DNA from 2 places in the Priestia sp. GS2 genome. Region 1 is predicted to be linked to the other one. Evidence: riboswitches for the same ligand, from Rfam matches in the RefSeq annotation. Region 1 holds a riboswitch; the other holds the start of a gene.
The links. A riboswitch is a leader RNA that binds a small molecule or an ion and turns the genes downstream of it on or off. The one in region 1 is predicted to bind S-adenosylmethionine.
Positions count from the first base shown of each region.

Region 1 (3,923 bases):
AAAGCATTCATCAACCCGTAAAAACGTATTCACTAGGGATGCGTCAACGTCTCGGTGTTGCACAAGCTATTTTGCACAAGCCCTCATTGCTGCTTTTAGATGAGCCTACTAACGGCTTGGACCCAGCAGGAATGATTGAGTTTAAAGCGTATTTAAAGCAGTTGTGCAAAGAAGAAGGTATTTCCATTCTTATCGCTAGCCATTTGCTGAAAGAAGTGGAAGCTTTGTGTGATCGCGTAGGAATTATTCAAGAAGGTAGATTACTATCTGTTCAAGAATTGGCTAATCGTAATACGGCAGAGAGGGTAACAATTGTATTTGCAGTTAGCGCGTTAGAGCAAGCGGAAAAGCTGCTTTTAGCTAAAGGTTATACTTGTGTGATAAAAGAAAATCAGCTTTCTGTACAAGTTCAACCGAAAGAAGCTGCTACTATTAATAAACTGCTAGTGGAAGAAGGCATTGGAGTGTACCAAATTACCCCAATTTATGAATCGTTAGAACAATCGTTTATGTCTGTTACGGGAGGAGATTTCAATGCTTAATTTAATACAAAATGAACACATGAAATGGTTTATGAAGAAAAGCACGAAGGTCGTATTTTTAGCACTTGCTGTTTTAACGCTTGGAATGGCTCTTGTAATGAGGGCTATTACGACGAATGCAGGAATTACAGAAACGCTGCCAGGCTTTGTTGCTTTCACTTCAAACTTCTTAGTTATTGTCCAATTTTTTGCTGTAGCTGCTGCAGGATCAATTGTTGCGTCGGAATTCGAAAAAGGAACGATTAAATTTTTATTAATTCGTCCTAAGAGTCGCTCAACTATTCTTTTATCGAAATACCTGACTAGTATTTTGATTAGTTTATACTATTTGGCTGCCTTCTTTTTCTTTTCAGTCATTTGGGGAACTATTTTCTTTTCAGGAGAAGCTTTTAGTGGTCAAGAAGCGCAAGGGATATGGATTGCATACGGCGTTTCATACCTTGAAACCTTTATGATGGTTGCTTTTGCATTTATGCTATCTTCGGTATTCCGAAATAGTGCATTAGCCGTTGGTCTTAGCATTGTTGTTGGAGTAGGAGCAAAAATGCTTGCTGGAATTCTATCTGAGTTTCAAGTGCAGTGGGGAATTATTTTACTGTTTGCTAACACGAATCTTAGTCAATATATGGAAGGGAGCCAAACTTATTTCCCGGGCATGACCCTACCGTTTTCTTTATTTATTATTATAGCTCACCTGATTTTCTTTGTAGGAACGGCTTGGCTGTTTTTCCTAAAGCGAGACGTAGCGAACTGAAGTTTGAATTTTCTTTCTTTTTGTTTTTCTACAATAGTGTTTGACAAGGAAAGTAAAAGATATTACAGTAGTTAAGAGTTAATTTTGAATAATAAATTTAAAAAATATTATACTTCTTATCAAGAGAGACGGAGGGACTGGCCCGATGATGTCTCGGCAACTGACTCACAGAGTGCGGTGCCAAATCCAGCAAACAATTTTGTTTGAAAGATGAGAAGAGCGTATTCTTATAAAGAATTATAAGAGGGCCTCTTCTTGATGAAGAGGTCTTTTATTTATGTAAAGAGGTGTAAACATGGAAAAACAAAAAGAAAACGGCTGGGCACTGCTTCCGTTAGGAGTGTTTTTGGCTTTGTTTGTAGGCTCAGGGATTATTACAGGTGATTTTTATAAGTTACCTGTACTTGTAGCAATCATCGTAGCGGCTATTGTGGCATTAGCGATGAATCGAAAAGAAACGCTAAACGCAAAGGTAGAGCGCTTTGCTAAAGGCGCAGGACATCCGGATTTGATGATTATGGTCTTTATCTTTATTCTAGCGGGTGCTTTTTCGGAAGTAGCAAGCGGCATGGGAGCGGTTGATTCAACCGTTAATCTTGCTTTGTCTGTTTTGCCACAAAGCTTGCTTGTAGTTGGGTTATTCGTTATTGGTGCTTTTATCTCACTTGCAATGGGAACGTCGACTGGTACCATTGCGGCGCTAGCACCAATTGCAGTTGGAGTAAGTGCTGAAACGGATATTTCTGCAGCGCTAGCCGTAGCAGCCGTTATTGGCGGTGCGATGTTTGGAGATAATTTATCTATTATTTCTGATACAACAATTGCTGCGGTTCGTACGCAAAAGACAAAAATGAACGATAAGTTTAAAGTTAATTTTCTAATCGTATTACCAGCAGCAATTATTACAATGGTTCTTTTACTAGTAATGACGCTTGGAAATAATTCTAATATAGATGTTGAAAGCTTTAGCTTTGTAAAAATGCTTCCTTATATAGGCGTTTTGGTTGCGGCATTACTTGGGTTTAATGTATTGGCAATCTTGACAGGTGGTATTGTTGTAGCTGGGATTATTGGGTTGGCAGATGGAAGTTATACGCTAGCATCGTTTGCAAAAGCTATTACAACAGGAATAGGCGGTATGGCTGAACTCATTATTCTTAGTATCTTAATTGGTGGAGTTGTTGAACTGATTAAGCATAATGGAGGAATCCATTTCTTGCTTGGGTTGCTAACACGTAATATTAAAACAAGAAAAGGCGCAGAGTTTAGTATTGCAGGGTTAGTAAGCGCAACAAACCTTTCTACAGCTAATAATACAATTTCAATTATTACGGTGGGCTCTTTAGCAAAAGAGATTGCAGATGAATATGAAATCGATAATCGCAAGTCAGCAAGTATCCTTGACTTATTTTCATGTAGCGTGCAGGGACTTGTTCCATATGGAGCACAAATGCTTATTGCATCAGAGTTTGCAAAAGTATCCTCAGTTGAACTAATGCCATTCGCATTTTATCCGATTTTAACAGCGATATTTGGAATTTTAGCGATTGTTTTTAATTATCCAAGGCTAACTCGTAAACAACCTGCTAAAAAACAAATAGCGTAACGTTATCATTTTCATTAGGTGACATTAACCAGAAAGAAGGGTTGATGTCATCTTTTTTTAGGGTTAAAATGTTAGAAAATTGAAAAAGAGGTGAAGGGATGATTTGTTTTAAGAATCGAGTATTTCGCTCTGTAGAGAATACGGCTAACGGTGAAGTTTCTTCTCATACGACGTTTCGCTATGAGCAGGAAGGTAAAATTATTCATGCAACATATGAAGGTGGAGACACTTTATATGGGACGTTAGTGGGGACCATAGATGAAAAGAGCTGTCTTACATTCCGCTATCAGCATGTTAACAAAGCTTATAAAATTCGCGGAGGGACGTGTTTTTCTACACCGGAAGTTTTGCCAGATGGAAGAATTCGCCTGCATGAAGAGTGGCAATGGTTAGATACGGATGAAACAAAAGGTCAGTCAATCATTGAAGAGCTTGTACATAAATAAGTAGAAAAAGCGATAGAAGTTCTATCGCTTTTTTAAATCATAAAAATCATAAAAATCTTCCAGTTCAATCCCCTTCCATAAATCTGGTTTTTGATTTAAAGCTATCGCAGCTAGTAGAAGTTCAACTCCACATAAAATAAATAAAATAACCAATCCAAGCATCATTTATGACCACCTTCCGTTATAATAAAAACAGCATAAATGATGAAACGCGTTTCAGAACAAGAGCAAAAGGAGAGAAAAATGGTAAATATTCGAGATATTGCAAAGAAAGCAGGAGTATCCGTTTCTACCGTATCGCGAGTTTTGAACAATCACCCTTATGTAAGCGAAGAAAAGAGAGAACGTGTACAAGCCGTAGTAGATGCACTTAACTATGAGCAGAATATCAATGCAGTTCATTTATCAAAAGGAAAAACTAATCGAATTGCGGTTGCCCTCCCTTTTATCAACCATCCTTACTTTAGTGTTATTCTTGAAGGCATTGCAAAAGAAGCTCTTGGTGCCCACTGCCAGCTTATTTTGTGTCAAACCGCTTATGATCTACAAAAAGAGATGGATGCTCTCCATATGCT
Region 1 covers NZ_JAZGJX010000001.1:1,958,310-1,962,232, reverse strand. Annotated here, with positions in the region: gene V2145_RS10245 (ABC transporter ATP-binding protein) at 1-542, shown strand, start outside; gene V2145_RS10240 (ABC transporter permease) at 535-1,296, shown strand; SAM riboswitch class I at 1,410-1,513, shown strand; gene V2145_RS10235 (Na+/H+ antiporter NhaC family protein) at 1,592-2,902, shown strand; gene V2145_RS10230 (n-acetylglutamate synthase) at 3,001-3,348, shown strand; gene V2145_RS10225 (hypothetical protein) at 3,370-3,513, opposite strand; gene V2145_RS10220 (LacI family DNA-binding transcriptional regulator) at 3,592-3,923, shown strand, end outside.

Region 2 (3,923 bases), 1.0 Mb from region 1:
CGTGAGGACTCTTTTTTATACGCTAAAATAGCATTGAATAAATAACCAAAATGCGATATATTGGTTTTACAATTTATTTACATTATTATGTGCTACATACGGGGGTTAAGGAATTGAAACCAATTATATTAGGCGTGTGCTCCGCGTTTTTCTTTGCGTTTACATTTGTTTTAAATCGTATGATGGAAGTTGAAGGTGGAAGCTGGATTTGGAGTGCTTCCTTACGCTTTTTCTTTATGGTTCCACTACTGTTAATCATCGTCATCGCTAGGAAAAAGCTGAACGCTACGTTTGCGGAAATGAAGAAAGCACCGATGCAGTGGGTGATGTGGAGCACCATTGGCTTTGGATTATTCTACGCGCCGCTTTGCTATGCGAGTGCGTATGGCCCGAGCTGGTTAATTGCGGGAACGTGGCAAATTACGATTATCTCAGGTTCGCTTTTAGCTCCTTTATTTTATGAAACAATCCAAACGAGTAAGGGACCTATTCAAGTAAAAGGAAAAATACCTTTTAAGAGCTTAGCGATGTCGCTTATTATTTTACTCGGCGTAGCGGTTATGCAAATTGAACACGCAACAACGCTATCGCTTATGAGCGTATTGCTTTGCACATTGCCGATTTTAGTTGCTTCGTTTGCTTATCCGCTTGGCAATCGTAAGATGATGGTAATTGTATCAAATCGCCTAGATGCTTATCAGCGCGTGCTCGGAATGACCATTGCCAGCTTGCCGTTTTGGATTATCTTAGCAATTTATGGTTTATTTACTGCTGGCCCACCTAGCGCTTCACAGGTCATTCAATCGGGCTGGGTTGCTTTGTTTTCAGGCGTTATTGCGACGGTCTTATTCTTTGCAGCAACTAATATGGTTACAGGTGATATGAAAAAGCTCGGAGCAGTCGAAGCTACTCAGTCGCTTGAAGTATTGTTTGCGTTACTTGGTGAAATGATTCTGCTTGGCATGCCGCTACCTACATACGTTTCGTGTATTGGAATTATACTTGTTATTGCTGGTATGGCGTTAAATAGCTACGTATCAAGCAGGAAAGGGAATAGGGAAACCAAACCAGAAATGAAGCAAGCAACAAATCTGTAAAAGTAGATGAAAATTTTGGAGAAAAAGGCTTCATTTACGTACATTAGTGGTAAAATAGAATATATATATTCTATAAAGGAGGAATGTCAGGTGAGTGCCTTAATTGTAGGCTTAGTAGCTTCCGTTCTTTCCGTTTGTTTACTGTTTTCCAATCGTCAGAAGCGTGTTAATAAGGTCCAATCTACGCAGTCGTTACATGCACAAAATATGAACAAGCAGAGTGAGCAAGACGATTCTCTCATGTATTATATATAGGAAGCTGTTACAGTAAAAGTAGGCCGAGAAGATGTAAATGCTTCTCGGCTTTTTCTTGTGGTTTTAGTTGCGATGTGAAAGCTGGGGTCCGCACTATATAAATATTTTAAAATTGAAGCAAGCGATAATCTTAACAACTTACTTAGTAAACGTTATAGTTTCCCTTACAATCTTAGCATTATAAATTTGAAAGTGTGTTGTACCTAGTATATTTTTAACCTTTTCATTTGATAACCTTGTCTTCCAATTGACTGATACGTCCCAATCATTTAATTCGCCTATTCTATTACAAGTTAAGCTATCTATGAATATAGATCTTTCCCCGATATCAACCATTGTTTTAATAATTTCAGCTTTTATCTGAGCACTGGTTATAAATTCTTTCTTATTATATATAACTCCTTGGCTGTCATAATAAGAAGGGATTTCATTTAGCTTATTTTGATTCCAAACATAATTGTAAAAATTGAAAATAAAAGAGGTGATTTCAAATGAAGTTAACTCTTTAGGTTGTTTATATGTTTCTAAGGCTAATTTAGTTTGCATCTCCATTCTCCTGTACATTGAATATAGTATTATAAATATAAAAAACCTCTCTATTTATAAAATAGAGAGGTTACATATTCTGCAATATGCTTCTTATCTTGCAAAGTAACTAACTTTGCAGGAATTAGCACCTTTTCAAACAAATGTTTGAAGGTTGCTGGGTTTCATAGGGCCAGTCCCTCCACCTCTCTGGATAAGTAATATAAAGTTAGAGATAATTTTACCATATATAACAAACATGTAAAGTGGTCGGGAAGCAATTAACTGAAATAATTTGTTTATTTTTCACAAAAAAAGTATACTTGACACATCGGAATAATATGTTTTATTATATTAATATAAATTAAAGCACATTAAATACAATTCTTGCCGACTAGAAAGCTAGAGGCTCCCATTTGAAACTAAATGGGAGCCTCTTTATTTCTACAGAAAGGAGAATACATTATGACGTCTTTCAATCAAAAAGCGTTGGAATTAACAGAGTATGAGATTACAAGTGGAATAACCAACAGCAAATATCTTAATCTGCCAGATTTGGAGTTCTCCTTATGGTGTCAAAGGAAATATAAAGTGACTAAAGGTATATATAATGAGCTCGATTGCTGGTTTTACGAGTACGACATTGTAAATGTCCATCATCGTCGCATTTATATTCTTGCGTTTTTAGAATTTATTAAAGAACAGAGTAATGATAAAAAGAAGTATTTTCAATTCGGAGCAGGGGGGTTAAATGGTAAACTCCATCAGTTTATAAGAAATTGTGAAATAGAGAGTTACAAAATATAAGAGAGTGTTGGAAAGTTAAGCAGCGGATGAAGGGTTAGCCATGAAGTTGTAGAACTTTTGCCAAAGTAGATGGTTCAGTTGCATATTTATTTGCCTACCACTTTCTATGCTTATCATCTATTCATTTATTTGGTTCTTCAGAGCAAACGAATAAACATTACAAGGAAGCATTAGAAAATCAGCTGTTTTGGACAAAAACAAACGGATAATGGCACAGTAGTATTTAATGAAGTAGAGATACTGTGTTCTTTTCAAACAGAGGAAAGTCAGCTAATCTCAACAATCAGACCGCATATTGCAAAAATAATCTTAATCTATATTCTACTTGGTATAGCTGAGGGGGCATTGGAAGAAGCCAAGAAATATACTAAGAATGAATCAAGGCCATGGGTAACCTCAAATGTTAATCATGCAACTAATGATCCTTATATCGGTGGGCACTCAATTATAAACTACCCGAGGTTACACCATATTCTTAAATATATACCCTAATTAAAAGGAGCGATCGTTTATGTCAAGCATAGTAGTTATTTCAGGAAGTCCGACTAAGCCCTCTAGGAGTGAGGCAATAGCTTCATATTTAAAGAAATATTTTGAAAGCAAACAACACCAGGTAGAAACAATAAATGTTCGTGACCTTCCCGCAGAAGACTTGCTACATGCTAATTTTAACAGCGGAGACATCAAGTATCGTTTGTCACAAATCAAACAAGCTCAAGCTGTAATAGTCGTTAGTCCCGTGTACAAAGCTAGCTACACTGGCATTTTAAAATCCTTTTTAGATTTAATTCCTGAAAAAGGGTTAGCTGATAAGATTGTATTACCAGTCGCAACGGGTGGTTCGTTTGCACATTTATTGTCATTGGAATATGCTTTTAAGCCTCTTTTCTCAATATTAGGTAGTCAACAAATTAATAGTGGGGTTTATTTGGTTGATTCCCAAATTAGCTATCAGCATCTTGAGCTTACTTTTCTTGATGACGAAATTAAAAGACGAGTAGATACAGCTTTACAGCAACTTTCAAATCAGCTAATCGAAAACGAGTCAGGTAGGAAACAATTTTAATTTCTTGTAAAAATAAAAAGGGTTTTGTGTTTATGTAAAAGAATGTTCTTGTGTTGAAATCAAGACAAGGGGAGGAATGATTATGACGCAAAAAAGAGAGTTGAAGCTTGAAACAGTAGCTATTCATGGAGGACAGGAAGTTGATCCGACGACGTTGTCAAGAGCAGTTCCAA
Region 2 covers NZ_JAZGJX010000001.1:2,985,470-2,989,392, reverse strand. Annotated here, with positions in the region: gene V2145_RS15190 (DMT family transporter) at 114-1,097, shown strand; gene V2145_RS15185 (hypothetical protein) at 1,188-1,352, shown strand; gene V2145_RS15180 (hypothetical protein) at 1,491-1,898, opposite strand; SAM riboswitch class I at 1,989-2,098, opposite strand; gene V2145_RS15175 (hypothetical protein) at 2,343-2,684, shown strand; gene ssuE (NADPH-dependent FMN reductase) at 3,196-3,750, shown strand; gene V2145_RS15165 (homocysteine synthase) at 3,833-3,923, shown strand, end outside.
Region 2: another riboswitch for S-adenosylmethionine. It lies ahead of V2145_RS15180 (hypothetical protein); the one in region 1 lies ahead of V2145_RS10235 (Na+/H+ antiporter NhaC family protein).